One region of the Pseudomonas sp. DC1.2 genome, then DNA from elsewhere that is predicted to be linked to it. Evidence: riboswitches for the same ligand, from Rfam matches in the RefSeq annotation. Region 1 holds a riboswitch; the other holds the start of a gene.
The links. A riboswitch is a leader RNA that binds a small molecule or an ion and turns the genes downstream of it on or off. The one in region 1 is predicted to bind manganese.

Region 1 (7,629 bases):
ATTAGCGCTTACGCCTACATGGGACTGCACATGCGTCGCTGGTTTGCCGAGCCTCGAGGCAAGCGAATTTTCAACCGCTGCTGCGCGGGTTTGTTGGCAGCAGCAGCGTCGGTGTTGCTGATGGCTCGCCGGGCTTGAGGCGATAAGCAAATCAGTGGCAGCACCGCGCATGCTATCAAGGCACCCCTCGCTACAGGTCTATGACCTGAACGAGGGCGCTGGCATTTGCAGAACAGGCACGTATATATTCGAATCTCCATATATATGAGCAAGCCCAATGAACCCGCGTCCCGCCTCAATCAAAGTCCTGTTCATGTGTACCGCCAATAGTTGCCGCAGCGTGTTGAGCGAGGCGCTGTTCAATCACCTGGCGCCGACAGGTTATGAAGCGGTAAGTTGCGGCAGTTTTCCAAGCGGCCAGCTCAACCCGCACGCCGTGCAGACACTGCAACGCTTAGGTATTGACACCAAAGGCCTCTACAGCAAAGACGCTTCGGTGTTCACCGACTCCCCGCCCTATCTGGTCATCACGGTCTGCAAACAGGCCGCCGGTGAAGCGTGCCCGGTCTATTTGGGTCCGGCGATAAAAAGCCACTGGGGCCTCACTGATCCTTCGGATGTCCACGGCACAGAACAGCAGATTCAGCATGCCTTCGACTGCACCGTTGGCATCATCAAACGACGCTTTGCAGCGTTCTTCGCCCTCGACTTTAACCACCTCGGCGGCGCACAACTAAAGGCAGAGCTTGACCGTATCGCCACCCTGTAAAGCCTTTATCGAATCGGGAGCGCGTCCCATGACGCAGGCGTTGAATTTACTGTCGATTTTGCGGTGGAGGCTTAAGGCCGTGAGCCTTATGCTCAGGCCATGAACCTACAAAGCCCCCTGCTTCCACCCCACGCCGAGATGGTTCGCGCCATGCTCGAACGAGACACTGCCTACGAAGGGGTGTTTTTTACTGCGGTTAAAACCACGGGCATCTTCTGCCGTCCCAGTTGCACAGCACGCAAACCCAAGCCGGAGAACGTCGAGTTCTTTGCTAACGCCGATGAATGTTTATCGGCAGGCTACCGCGCCTGCTTGCGTTGCAAACCACTGGACGCCGCGGCCATCGCCCCGGACTGGGTGCAGACGTTGCTCAAAGCCGTGGACGGCGACCCCGAACACCGCTGGACCGATGCCCATTTGCAGGCCGCAGGCGTCGAACCACTCAAACTGCGGCGCTGGTTCAAGCAGCATTTCGGCATGACCTTCCACACGTGGCTGCGCACCCGGCGCTTGGGCATGGCGCTGGGCGGAATCAAGCAAGGCGAGTCCATCGATAGCGTTGCGTATGACTCCGGATACGAATCCTTAAGTGGTTTTCGCGACGCGTTTCAGAAATCTTTCCACATCACGCCAGGCCGAGCGGCGCATAGCGAGCCGCTGCTGTTCACTCGACTGACCACGCCTTTGGGGCCCATGATTGCCATGGCCGAGCGTCGCGGGCTGGTGTTGCTGGAGTTTCTGGATCGTCCGGCGCTGACGCGGGAAGTCGAAGAGCTGCAGAACCGTTATGGTTACGCCGTCGCCCCCGGACACAACGCCCATTTACAGCAGATCGAAGCAGAACTGACGTGCTACTTCAACGGGCAACTGAGCGAATTCAAGGTGCCTCTGCACCTGCCGGGCAGTGAATTCGCTAAACGAGTCTGGGCCGAACTGGCACGAATCCCTTACGGCCAGACCCGCACCTATGGCGCTATCGCGACCGTGCTGGGCAAACCCGGGGCCAGCCGCGCCGTCGGCTTGGCGAACGGCCAGAACAGACTCGCTATCGTGCTGCCCTGTCACCGGGTCATCGGGGCGGACGGCTCGCTGACCGGCTATGGCGGCGGACAACCGCGCAAGGCTTTTCTCCTCAGGCTGGAAAAAGCTGCGGTGCAGATTACTCAACCCCTCGCATTCTAATCACGCTGTGTTTTTCACAAGGATTGAAACTCAATGGACGCGCTCGACCAACAGTTCCACAACCTTCACCAGAACGGCTTGCTGATCCTCGCTAACGTCGCCGACGCAGCCGGTGCGCGGATTGTGCAGCAGCTGGGCAGCCAGGCAGTCGCTACCAGCAGCGCGGCAGTCGCGTGGCTTCACGGTTACAAGGACGGCAACGCGCTGCCTCTCGAACGACTGGTGGCGACAGTCGAATCGATTGCCCGGGTCATCAGCGTGCCGTTGACCGTAGACATCGAGGCTGGCTATTCCGATGATCTTGAACAGGTTGCCAGGGTAATTGACGCTGTGATCGCGGCGGGCGCCGTCGGGATCAACATCGAAGACGGCTTTGCAACGCCTGAGCTGCTGGTGCGCAAAATCGAGATGGCGCGCCAGGTCGCCCAGCGGCGCAACGTGCGGCTGTTCATCAACGCACGCACCGATGTGTACCTGAAAAATCTGGTGCCCGCCGAAGATCGCGTCGCTGAAACGCTCAAGCGCGCCGCGTTATATCGGGCCGCTGGCGCCGATGGGTTATTTGCCGCAGGCGTGACCGCCGCGTATGAAATCGCTGCGATCTGCCAAGACACACCTCTGCCGGTGAACGTGCTGGGCCTCCCGTGTCTGCCCTCGCCTGAGGAGCTGCGGGCCTTGGGTGTAAGGCGTTTGACGGCAGGTTCAAGCATCGCCGAATTACTCTACGGTGCCATGCAGTCATTGGCTAAAAGCTTCCTGGAGACCGGCAAGCTTGACAGCCGTGATCTCAAAGCCTTTACCTACGGCGAAGTGAATGCGCTGCTCGACAATAACTGACCGCACGTTACACAGTGCTGCACTGCGGGCAGGACGACTCACCTTGCCCACAGTGACCGCTGCCCTTCTGGATATTGCATGCCCGATACCTATCTGCCCGCCAGCCAATTCCTGGCTTCCCTTGATGACGATTGGCGGCGCCATATCGACGCCGTTGGCCCCTGCCGCCATCAACCCCATCCAACGCGCGAACCTTACGAGTCGCTGGTGCGGGCCATTGCCTATCAGCAACTGCATGCCCGCGCCGGGGATGCGATTGTCGGGCGCTTGCGGGCACTGTTTCCATCCAGTCCATTCCCTGAGCCCGAACAGATTCTGGCGACAGATTTCACGCAGCTACGCAGCTGTGGATTTTCCGCCAGCAAGATCACGACCCTTCAGGGAATTGCCCAGGCAACGCTGGACGGCGTAGTGCCGGATTATGCAACGGCGTTGGCGATGGACGACGAGGCTCTGATCGAGCGTTTGATCACCCTGCGCGGGGTGGGTCGCTGGACGGTGGAGATGCTGTTGATCTACAGCCTGGAGCGGCTGGATATTTTACCGGCGGATGATTTTGGCGTGCGTGAAGGCTATCGACGCCTCAAAGAGTTGGACGCGCAACCCAATCGTAAGCAGATGATCGAGATCGGACTGGGTTGGCGTCCGTATCGGACAGTCGCGGCGTGGTACTTGTGGCAAAGATCCGACAAGGTTGCGCCGCGCATTATCTGACATCGACTCAAATACAGTGCGCCCAGCGAACACGCCGTCAGCGTTTTTCAGCGGTATGCAGCCCGGTGCATAGGTGCTCCGGGCAGCGATACGAGACAGCAGACGCCTGGGTTTATCAGACCGAGAGATGCTCATAGAGAATCGCCGAGCCCACAATGATCAGGACCACACCGCCAGCAATTTCAGCACGTTTGCCGATGACGCTGCCGATGACCCGACCGAGCATGACGCCGATGGTGACCATGGTCATGGTGGCCAAGCCGATCAAGCCTGCCGCAAGCCAAATATTGACGTTGACGAAAGCCAAGCCGACGCCGACGGCAAGCGCGTCGATGCTGGTAGCGAAACCGGTGACGGCGAGCAACCAGAAGCCATGTTGCTTGGGTTTTTCGACCTCGACTTCTTCGGCCTCTTCAGTTTTGACCCCGTTATAGATCATGTGCAGACCGAGGACCAGCAACAGGCTGAAGGCGACCCAATGGTCCCAGCTGGAGACGAACTGCGTGGCGGCCTGACCAATAAACCAGCCGGCAATCGGCGTGAGCCCTTCGATCACGCCGAAGATCAGCCCAATACGCAGTGCTTCGAGAAATTTAGGTTTATGCAGGCTAGAGCCTTTACCGATAGCGGCCGCGAAGGCGTCGGTAGACATGGCAAAGGCAAGGAATATTAGAGAGGCTAGGTTCACGCTGAAACATCCGGTCGGGCTTGAGTCCACGACATGCCCGCGCGCCCGACTTCAGCGCAGGTATGTCGATGGTCTCACCAACCAGAAGGTGCCCGCACCACGGCATGTTGCCGAGAATGTTGATACGGGCGCTTGCGACGAATCGCAAGCAGGCTACTCCCCAAAGAGGCGCGCAGATTAACCGAGCCGATGTGAAAAATCTATCAAGGACTAGAATTTTTACATTTTGCTCGCCTGAGCATCTCAGGCCGCGATGGGCACACCGCTGTGAAAACGAAACTCCACATCCGGCGACTCAATCAACGCGTGTTCGGCATCGCGGACCCTGTCGATCACCTGCGCGATGTCTTTGGCATCTCCGTACTGATAGGCCAGCTTCAGGTAGCCCTGAAAGTGCCGGGCTTCACTTTTCAGCAAGCCGAAATAGAACTTGCCCAAGTCTTCATCCAGGTGCGGCACCAGTGCCTCGAAACGCTCGCAGCTACGGGCTTCGATAAACGCCCCCACCACCAGCGTGTCCACCAGTTTCACCGGCTCGTGGCTGCGCACCACTTTACGCAGGCCCGAGGCATATCGACCGGCGGACAGCTGACGCAGCTCGATCTTGCGTTTTTTCATCAAACGCATGACTTGTTCGTGATGCACCAGTTCTTCGCGGGCCAGACGCGACATCAGGTTGATCAAATCGACATGGGAATGGTATTTGGCGATGAGACTCAGCGCCGTGCTGGCGGCCTTGAATTCGCAGTTTTTATGATCGATCAACAGGGTTTCCTGATCGGCCAGTGCGGCCTGGACCCAGCCATCGGGGGTGCGGCAGCCAAGGAACTGATGAATTTCGGGAAGAATCATTGGCTCACTTCCGACAGGACGGCGACGATTTCGGGCTTCAGTAGCATGGGGCTCACGGACAAAGGTTCACGGCGAAGGGCGCCGATTATACCGGCCTGTCGACAGACCACCAGTCGCCACCGTTGATATGCATCAAGTCCCGGGTTGCCGAGCAGCAACTATAGTTGTGCAACGCAGTGTTTTTTACTTACTGGAGATCCCGACCATGCAAGCCATTCGCAGCATTCTGGTGGTCATCGAACCCGAGCACTCGGAAAGCCTGGCGCTGAAACGAGCCAAGCTGATCGCTGGCGTGACGCAAGCCCACCTGCACTTGCTGGTCTGCGATAAAAAGCACGATCACAGTGCCATGCTGGGCGTGCTTAAGGCTGCGCTGGTGCAGGACGGCTATAGCGTTACCACCGAGCAAGCCTGGAACGAAAGCCTGCACGAAACCATCGTCGATGTGCAGCAGGCGGAGGGCTGCGGATTAGTGGTCAAACAGCATTACCCCGACAGCCCTTTGAAAAAGGCGCTGCTGACCCCGGCCGACTGGAAACTACTGCGCTACTGCCCGACGCCCGTACTGCTGGTGAAAACGTCTAAACCTTGGACCGGCGGGGTCATCCTGGCGGCCATCGACGTCGGCAACACGGACGACGAACACCGCGCCCTGCATGCCTGCATCATCGATCACGGTTATGACATCGCCAGTCTGGCCAAGGCACAATTGCATGTGATCAGCGCTCACCCGTCACCGATGCTGTCATCGGCCGATCCGGTGTTCCAGCTCAGGGAAACCATCGAGGCCAAGTATCGCGAGCAGTGCAAGGCGTTTCAGGCCGAGTTCGACATCGATGATGAACACCTGCACATCGATGAAGGTCCGGCAGATGTGTTGATTCCGCACATGGTCCACAAACTTCAGGCGGCCGTGACGGTCATCGGCACCGTGGCGCGCACCGGCTTGTCCGGCGCATTAATCGGCAATACCGCGGAAGTAGTGCTGGATGCGGTAGAGAGCGATGTGCTGGTGCTCAAGCCCGACGAAATCATGGACCATCTGGAAGAGGTGGTAACGCGGCATTGAGAGCTATCGCGCCAAGCCGATTGCTTTTGCGAACAGGCCTGCTCCCACTGGGAGCAGGCCTGTTCGTGATGCTTTTAAAGCTCAGCCGCCGAAGGCGTCCTTGAGGAATCCGGGTGCGATGTAGCGCTGGTAATGCGCCTCGGACAGCAGGAAGAACTCCCGGTCAATCGCATCGCGCAGCTCCGGCAAATTCCAGTCGCGAAACTCCGGCATCAACACCATTCCGTAGGCCTCCAGATTGTTGATGACCCGGGCGCCCCGTGCGATCAACTGATAGGCCCAGCAATACTCGGACTGGTGCGGCACAAAGCGGATTTTCCGCTGCTCAAGCTGCAAGCGCAGGCGCTGCGAGTCGAACACTTCCAGCTTGCTGGCCATCACCTGCGACAGCAACTGCTCAAGACGCAGCCACACCGCGCGCTTTTCCTCCTCGTTGTAACCATTCCAGTTGATCACTTCATGGTGGAAACGCTTGCAGCCACGGCAGACCAAGTCACCGTAAACGGTGGAGCAGAGGCCGACGCAGGGAGTCTTGATGGTTTGATTGGGCATAGTTAGGCAAAACACGGGAAAGCAGAACAAGTCGGCATGTTAGCCCTTTGTCTAACATTCATCACCCCTCAAAGTTGAGGGGCTAACTTACCTTTAATTTTTTTTTGCCGTAGAATCAGCCAGCCTTTTAAGGCGCCAATGTCCGTTTGAAGCTGTTTTCAAAGCGTCACGAGCACAGTCGTTCCTACAGAGCGGTGTTGGCGATGGATTTTTCCAGCGGGGAAAAGCCCAACGCCAACCCTCATCAGCTCCCCGTTCTGCAGGCGTAAAACTTTGAAAGCAGCTTCTGTAAGGAATTGCCGGTAATTCTGGCTAAGTGGCCCACAACGCCACGCAGCGCATGAGTACGGTAATTTCGGGATGAGCGTCCCGGACACCCATTTGGGACCACTGATGAGGGTAATAACTGTGCTTGAAGCCTACCGCAAACATATCGAAGAGCGTGCAGCACTGGGTATCGTTCCCCAGCCGCTTAACGCCGAACAAACTGCAGGCCTGGTCGAGCTGCTGAAGAATCCCCCGGCTGGCGAAGAAGCTTTCCTCGTTGACCTGATCACCAATCGCATTCCACCTGGCGTGGACGAAGCAGCTTACGTAAAGGCTGGTTTCCTGTCGGCCCTGGCCAAAGGCGAAGCGACTTCCCCCCTGATCGACAAAAAACGCGCTGTTGAACTGCTCGGCACCATGCAGGGCGGCTACAACATCGTGACCCTGGTTGACCTGCTCGACAGCGCCGAACTGGCCCCAGTCGCTGCCGCTCAACTCAAGCACACCCTGCTGATGTTCGATGCGTTCCACGACGTGGCGGAAAAAGCCCAGAACGGCAACGCACACGCCAAAGGCGTGATCCAGTCCTGGGCTGACGGCGAGTGGTTCCGCAACCGCCCTGTCCTGGCCGACAAGATCAGCCTGCGCGTGTTCAAGGTCACCGGCGAAACCAACACCGACGACCTGTCCCCTGCCCCA
Region 2 (7,629 bases), 1.9 Mb from region 1:
AAACCTGATGGAAGGCGAGTTGCTGCAAAGCATGCTCGCCAGCGAGGGTATCGAAGCCCATCTGGTGGGGCGTGATTTGCTCGGCGGCACGGGCGAACTGCCAATTTTTGGACTACTTGGCTTGTCGGTGGACAACGATCAGGCCCAATACGCCCGGGAGTTGATCACGGCCTACAATGCCGCGTTGCCGATGCCGGAGGATGAACCGGAAAGTTTTCCCGGCACGCTGGTCTGTTAGGCTGGCGTTCGTTTTATCCAGAGTCGTGTTGCCCCATGTGTGGACGTTATGCCCTGTTTCGCTGGAACCCCGCCTTCGCGGCCCTGCCAGGTTTTCCCGCCGATCAGCAGGCGCAGTGGAATATTTCCCCCAATGATTCGGTGTTGATGCTGCGTGCCGGCCCGGACGGCCAGCGTGCGTTGGCCCGTGCCCGCTGGGGGTTGACGCCGCCGTGGCTGACCGATCTGTCCCGCACGCCGGCCCACGCCAGGGCGGAAACCGTGGCCGAGCAGCCGATGTTTCGCCAGGCCTTGCGCGAGCGCCGCTGCCTGCTGCCGGCCAACGGCTTCTACGAATGGCGCGGCACCACGCGCAAGCGCCCGTACTGGCTGACGCCGGGTGAGGGCTCGGCTCTGTTCTTTGCGGCGATCTGGGAAGCGTATCCCGTGCAGGAACAGGTGTGGCTGAGTACGGCGGTGATTACGCAGCCTGCGGCGAGTCAGCGCCGGCCATTGATTCTCGATGCTGTAGGACAAGCGGCTTGGCTTGATCCTGAGACGCCGTTGCATGTATTGCAGGGGTTGTTGGCCAGTGAGCCGGCGGCGTTGCGCGAGCGGGTGCTGGCGAATCTGGTGAATGATCCGAAGCTCAATGGGCCGGAGTGCTTGACGCCGGGTTGACCGGGCGCCTTTTGCCGAGACTTTCGCGAGCAGGCCTCTTGATCAACCCCGGGGCGGATTGATCAACCCTCTGGCGCCGATACAATTGAGCCCCTACGATACGCGACATGTTTTCAGGGAGCTTTTTTGATGAACAAGACATTGGTTGTGGGAGTAATCAGCGCAGGCTTGCTACTCGCCGGTTGTCAGTCGGTCAACACCACCAGCGCCGGCGCGGTGGGCGTTGAGCGTAAACAGTACATGTTCAGCATGTTGTCCTCCGATGAGGTCAACCAAATGTACGCACAGTCCTATCAGAAGACGGTGGGCGAGGCGAATACCCAAGGTGTGCTGGATAAGACCAGCAGCGATGCCAAGCGCGTCCAGGCGATCGCCACTCGGCTGATTGCCCAGGCGCCAAACTTTCGTCCGGATTCGGCCCAATGGAAGTGGGAAGTCAACCTGATCAAGAGTGACGAACTCAACGCCAACTGCGGTCCTGGCGGCAAAATCATTTTCTACACCGGGCTGATCGACAGTCTGAAACTCACCGACGATGAAATCGCTGCGGTCATGGGGCATGAAATCGCCCACGCCCTGCGTGAGCATGGGCGTGAAGCGATGTCCAAGGCCTATGGCATTGAAATGGCCAAGCAGGGGGCGGGTGCTTTGCTTGGTTTGGGGCAGGACAGCCTGGCCTTGGCAGATACCGTGGCCAACTACGGTATGACCTTGCCTAACAGTCGGGCCAATGAAAACGAGGCTGATCTGATAGGCCTGGAGCTGGCGGCCCGCGCCGGGTACAACCCGAACGCCGCGATCACCTTGTGGAACAAGATGAGCAAGGCGTCTGAAGGTTCGCCTCCGGAATTCATGAGCACCCACCCGGCGTCGGCCAGTCGTATTTCGTCGTTGCAAGCGGCGATCCCGAAGGTGATGCCGCTGTACGAGCAAGCCCCTAAATCCTGATGGTGTTGAATCGTCAGTAAGGGCCTCATCGCGAACAGGCTCGCCCCCACAGTTGATTGCATTTCAATGTGGGAGCAAGCCTGCACGCGAAGAACGATTACACGGTCCTACTGACTGAGCGCGTCAAACCCATCCACTGCTCTGCATTGCTTTGTACACCGCGACAATCGCCAAGACCACGAACGCCGAGGCGGCCAAACGACGGATCAGGGTCAGCGGCAGTTTGTCTGCCGCAAAGTTGCCGGCGAGTACCACGGGCACGTTAGCAATCAACATCCCGGCCGTTGTGCCGATGATCACCAGCCACAGGTCCGGGTATTGTGCGGCGAGCATCACCGTGGCGACTTGCGTCTTGTCACCCATTTCCGCCAGGAAAAATGCGATCAGTGTGGTCAGGAACGGCCCGTACTTGCGGACGGCGCTGGTTTCGTCATCGTCCATTTTGTCAGGCACCAGTGTCCACAATGCCGTCGCGGTGAAGCTGGCGGCCAGGATCCAGTGCAGCATCACATCCGTGAAGAAACTGCTAAACCAGGAGCCGACTGCAGCGGCTGCCGCATGGTTGGCCAACGTCGCGACGAGGATGCCGGCGATGATTGGCCAGGGTTTGCGAAATCGAGCGGCGAGAATGAGCGCGAGCAGTTGAGTCTTGTCGCCGATTTCGGCCAAGGCAACGACTGCGGTAGGAACGAGAAGAGAATCCAGCATCAGGGTTTTCCTAAGGGGCGGGTCGACACGGCTATGACACGTACAGCCTCCCCGCCCCGGGTAAGGTGTTCGTGTCATAGGTCTGGTCAAACCCTGGCGATCCGTCTGTGCGGACGCTTGGGTCGCATACGCCATGGTCTGTTGACCAAGTATGTTGACGTATGCCGGACGAGCATGGCGCTCGTGGGAGACTACTCCCCTAGGACGGGGCGGATTCTGCCTAGGCAAATCCGATTGGGCAAGCTCTGTTTTTTTTAATAAGGGTCAGCCGCGTTTGGCTCGATAGATTCGAAAACCCTGTCCTTCGGCCTTGATTGCACACACGCCCAAGTGCTCTTCGATCAATGGTTGGTACTTCAGGAAACTGTTCGCTACTAAACGCAGTTCGCCGCCGTTTTTCAGATGTTTGGCTGCTTTTCGTAGCAAGTTCTCAGTGGCGAAGTAGTCGGTGTGTACGCCGACATGGAAGGGCGGGTTACTTAGGATTGCGCTCAAACCCATGGGGGCGGCGTCGATCCCGTCACCGGTAATCACCTCGGCCTCCAAGCCATTGGCGGCCAGCGTCAGACGGCTGCTGGCGGCAGCAAATGCATCCACGTCGAGCAGCGTCACCTGATTGTGTGGGTAACGCCGTTTAACCGCTGCGCCCAACACGCCAGCGCCACAACCGAAGTCCAGCAAGTGACCGCTCGGCAACTTGTCCAGGTGCTCCAGCAGCAGCGCGCTGCCGCGATCCAGTCGACCGTGGCTGAACACCCCCGGCAGGCTGATAACTTTCAGTGGGCCTTCGGCCAGTGGCAATTCGTATTCCTGGGCCAGGCTTTCCAGCGACTGGGCTTGCGGCGCTTCGGCCACGGTGACCTGCCAGAGTTGGCAGTGCCGTGCGCTGTCGAGCTTGCGCGGTTTACCGAACGGGGTCAGTTGCTTGGCCGCGCCTTCGATGCCGCTGCGCTTTTCGCCCACCAGGTACACCTCGCGCCCGGCCAGTTGTGAGGCAACGGCATTGAGGATGTAATCGGTGAGGTCTTTGGACTTGGGCAGAAACACCACGGCGGTATCGAATTCACGCTCGGGCACGTGTACCCCGAAATGGCTGCGACCTTCAAAGCGAGCATCCAGCGCCGCTTGATCGCCCGCGTGCCAGCACCAGCCATGAGCGTTGGGCAGTTTCCCTAACAGGTCGTCGGCGGGCAAACCGGCCAGCAGCACCGAACCCTGGAATAAATCGGCCTGACGAAGCAGGACTTCACTGCGCGGATCCATATTCTGCTCCTTGAAAAAAAGTGCAGCAGTTTATCAACTGACGACCCGCAGCGCTTTACCGTTGAAGAAAGCCAAGGCGTTTTCTGTCAGTTGGCCGACGATGCGTTGGCGCGCCTCGCGACTGCCCCAGGCGTTGTGCGGGGTCACGATCAACCTTGGAATGTCCGGGGCCAGTAATGGATTGCCTGCCGTCGGTGGCTCGACGCTCAGCACATCCGTCGCCGCGCCGCCCAGATGACCGCTGCGCAAGGCATCGGCCAAGGCCTGCTCGTCGATCAGGCCGCCGCGGGCGGTGTTGACCACGAAGGCGCCACGCTTCATCGCTGCCAGCTCCCCGGCGCCGATGAAGTGGCGCGTGTGCTCGTTGAGCGGACAGTGCAAGGTCAGTGCGTCGATTTGCGGTAGCAGTTCATCGAGCGGCAAGCGCTCTGCACGGGCCGGGCGGCCCGGAATCTGTCCCAGCAACACGCGCATGCCGAACGCTTCGGCCAGTCGTGCCACCGCGCTGCCCAGTTCGCCATGACCGAGCAGGCCGAGTGTTTTGCCCTCAAGTTCGACGATCGGGTAATCGAGCAGGCAGAACTGTTTGGCCTGCTGCCAGCGACCTTCGCTGACCGCTTTCTGGTAATCGGCCAGGCGCGTGGCGAGGTTGAGCAGCAACATGAGCGTGTGCTGAGCCACCGAGGGCGTACCGTAACCCTGGCAGTTGCACACGGTAATTGCGTGAGCGCGGGCGGCGGCGAGATCGACGTTGTTGGTGCCGGTGGCGGTGATCAGGATCAACTTCAGGTCGGGGCTGGCGGCCATGGCGTGGGCGTCGATCACGATTTTGTTGCTGATCGCGACGGTGGCGCCGGCGAGGCGCTCGGCCACCTGGTCCGGCGTGGTTTGTGCGAAAAGCTGTAAATCACTGAAACACTCGCGTAACGGACTGAGGTCCAGATCGCCGAGGTCAAGGGAAGGGTGATCGAGAAAAACGGCGCGTCGAGAGTTCGTCATCAACTGTACCTTTTGTGCGGTGAACTGAAGGCGTAACCTGCCGAGACTACCAGATGAAACAAATGGTTACGCTTACCCGGCCGGACGCTGAGCCCTGGGGGGACGATAGCCCGGTGAATTTCACTTTGATCGATCTGCCCTCAGAGGAGCCGCCATGTACTGGACCGAGTTTTTGACTGTCGCCCTGATTCACCTGCTGGCCGTGGCCAGCCCCGGTCCGGACTTTGCGGTGGTGGTGCGTGAGAGCGTGACCCACGGTCGCCGTGCCGGAACCTGGACCGCATTGGGCGTCGGCACTGCAATTTTCCTGCACGTCGGTTATTCATTGCTGGGAATCGGCCTGATCGTGTCTCAGTCGATCATGCTGTTCAACGCCTTGAAATGGGCTGCCGCCGCTTACCTGCTGTACATCGGTTTCAAGGCCCTGCGGGCACAGCCGGCCAAACCGGTTGCCGACGATCTGCACAAGGAGGTCGGTGAGCGCACGGCTCGCGGCGCCTTCACCTCTGGCTTCGTGACAAACGGCCTTAACCCGAAGGCCACGCTGTTTTTCCTGTCGTTGTTTACCGTGGTGATTAACCCCCACACGCCGCTGGTCGTGCAGGCCGGTTACGGCATTTATCTCGCATTGGCGACGGCAGCGTGGTTCTGCCTGGTGGCCCGGTTGTTCAGCCAACCACGCGTGCGTGCCGGTTTCGCCCGCATGGGCCACTGGTTCGACCGCACCATGGGGGTTGTGCTCATCGCCATCGGTGTGAAACTTGCCTTCACCGAGATGCATTGATTGCGTTGGACTGACTCGAGAACTTCCGGGAGTTCTCTCTGAATCGGCGGATCAGGGCTTCCATTAGCCGCAAATGCTGGCGCAAATGCTGGCGCAAATGCTGGCGCAAAGCTAGCATTTGTATGGCTCTGCAAATCATTCCTTTGACTGATTTGGCTGGCGTATAACGGCTCTAGAGTGCTTGTCTTTAAGCCACACCGTGCAGTCAGAAAAGGGATTCTTATGTTGCAGACTCGCGTTATCCCGCCAGCCGAAGGCGCTTACCAGTATCCGTTGCTGATTAAACGACTGCTGATGTCCGGCGCTCGTTACGAGAAAACCCGCGAGATCGTTTACCGCGACCAGTTGCGCTACAGCTATCCGACCCTGATCGAGCGGGTCGCGCGCCTGGCCAATGTGTTGACGGCGGCCGGGGTGAAGGCCGGGGATACCGTGGCGGTGATGGACTGGGACAGCCATCGCTACCTGGAGTGCATGTTCGCCATCCCGATGATCGGTGCGGTGATCCATACCATCAACGTGCGCCTGTCGCCGGAGCAGATTCTCTACACCATGAATCACGCCGAGGACCGCTTCGTGCTGGTCAACAGCGAATTCGTCGGGCTGTATCAGGCCATCGCCGGACACCTGACGACGGTAGAGAAAACCCTTCTGCTCACCGACTTGCCAGAGAAAACCGCCGATTTGCCGAACCTGATCGGCGAATACGAACAGCTACTGGCCGCCGCTAGCCCGCAGTACGACTTCCAGGATTTCGACGAAAACTCCGTCGCGACGACCTTTTACACCACGGGCACCACCGGCAATCCGAAAGGCGTGTATTTCACCCACCGGCAATTGGTACTGCACACCATGGGTGTGTCGACCATCATGGGCTGCATCGACAGCGTGCGGCTGCTGGGCACCAACGATGTCTACATGCCGATCACGCCAATGTTTCACGTGCATGCCTGGGGCTTGCCTTACGTGGCGACCATGCTCGGGCTCAAGCAGGTCTATCCGGGTCGTTATGACCCTGAGTTGCTGGTGGCGTTGTGGGCCAAGGAAAAGGTCACCTTTTCCCACTGCGTGCCGACCATCCTGCAAATGCTCCTCAACGCCAAGGCGGCGCAAGGCGCTGATTTCGCTGGCTGGAAAATCGTCATCGGCGGCAGTGCGCTCAATCGCACGCTCTACGAAACCGCCAAGGCCAGAGGCATTCAGTTGACCGCCGCCTACGGCATGTCGGAAACCGGGCCTCTGGTGTCCTGTGCTCACCTCAATGACGAATTGATGGCAGGCACTGAAGACGAGCGCACCACTTATCGAATCAAGGCAGGTGTGCCAGTGCCATTGGTGGAGGCAGCAATTGTCGATGCCGACGGTCACTTTCTGCCCGCTGATGGCGAGACTCAGGGGGAATTGGTGCTGCGCGCGCCTTGGCTCACCGAAGGTTATTTCAAAGAGCCACACAAGGGCGCCGAGCTCTGGGCCGGCGGCTGGTTGCACACGGGCGATGTTGCCACTCTGGACAGCATGGGGGTGATCGATATCCGCGACCGCATCAAGGATGTGATCAAGACCGGGGGCGAATGGGTGTCGTCCCTGGACCTGGAGGACCTGATCAGTCGTCACGTGGCGGTACGCGAAGTAGCAGTAGTGGGCATCGCCGATCCGCAGTGGGGTGAACGGCCGTTTGCGCTGCTGGTGATCCGTGAAGGGCATGAGATCGGGGCTCGCGAACTCAAGGAACACCTTAAGCCGTTCGTCGAGCTAGGGCACCTGAGCAAGTGGGCGATCCCGAGTCAGATCGCCCTTGTTACGGAAATTCCCAAGACCAGTGTCGGCAAACTCGACAAGAAGCGTATCCGCCTCGACATCACTGAATGGCAGGCCAACAACAGCACCTTCCTCTCAACGCTTTAAGCGTTTTTTGACGCGCTCTGGCGTGCCCGCAACGGCACGCCAGCCCCACCAAGCAAGCGCTTGGCTTGTCAAATCCGAATTTTCAGCCATCCTTGCCGTGCCGACACCTGTCGGACTGGCGAAAG

Region 2: it holds a riboswitch for manganese, as region 1 does, so the genes downstream of both, RHM68_RS20750 (TMEM165/GDT1 family protein) here and mntP (manganese efflux pump MntP) in region 1, are expected to answer to the same signal.

Annotation. Positions count from the first base shown of each region.
Region 1 is NZ_CP133782.1:2,690,996-2,698,624, reverse strand. It holds gene RHM68_RS12305 (LysE family translocator) at 1-138, shown strand, start outside; gene RHM68_RS12300 (arsenate reductase ArsC) at 299-769, shown strand; gene RHM68_RS12295 (trifunctional transcriptional activator/DNA repair protein Ada/methylated-DNA--[protein]-cysteine S-methyltransferase) at 869-1,951, shown strand; gene RHM68_RS12290 (isocitrate lyase/phosphoenolpyruvate mutase family protein) at 1,985-2,788, shown strand; gene RHM68_RS12285 (DNA-3-methyladenine glycosylase) at 2,867-3,502, shown strand; gene mntP (manganese efflux pump MntP) at 3,618-4,190, opposite strand; yybP-ykoY riboswitch at 4,189-4,359, opposite strand; gene RHM68_RS12275 (tRNA-(ms[2]io[6]A)-hydroxylase) at 4,434-5,042, opposite strand; gene RHM68_RS12270 (universal stress protein) at 5,248-6,111, shown strand; gene RHM68_RS12265 (DUF1289 domain-containing protein) at 6,193-6,663, opposite strand; gene acnB (bifunctional aconitate hydratase 2/2-methylisocitrate dehydratase) at 7,072-7,629, shown strand, end outside.
Region 2 is NZ_CP133782.1:4,594,659-4,602,287, reverse strand. It holds gene RHM68_RS20765 (putative signal transducing protein) at 1-238, shown strand, start outside; gene RHM68_RS20760 (SOS response-associated peptidase) at 274-897, shown strand; gene RHM68_RS20755 (M48 family metallopeptidase) at 1,027-1,845, shown strand; gene RHM68_RS20750 (TMEM165/GDT1 family protein) at 1,969-2,553, opposite strand; yybP-ykoY riboswitch at 2,643-2,765, opposite strand; gene RHM68_RS20745 (class I SAM-dependent methyltransferase) at 2,818-3,816, opposite strand; gene RHM68_RS20740 (2-hydroxyacid dehydrogenase) at 3,850-4,815, opposite strand; gene RHM68_RS20735 (LysE family translocator) at 4,970-5,599, shown strand; gene RHM68_RS20730 (fatty acid--CoA ligase) at 5,822-7,504, shown strand.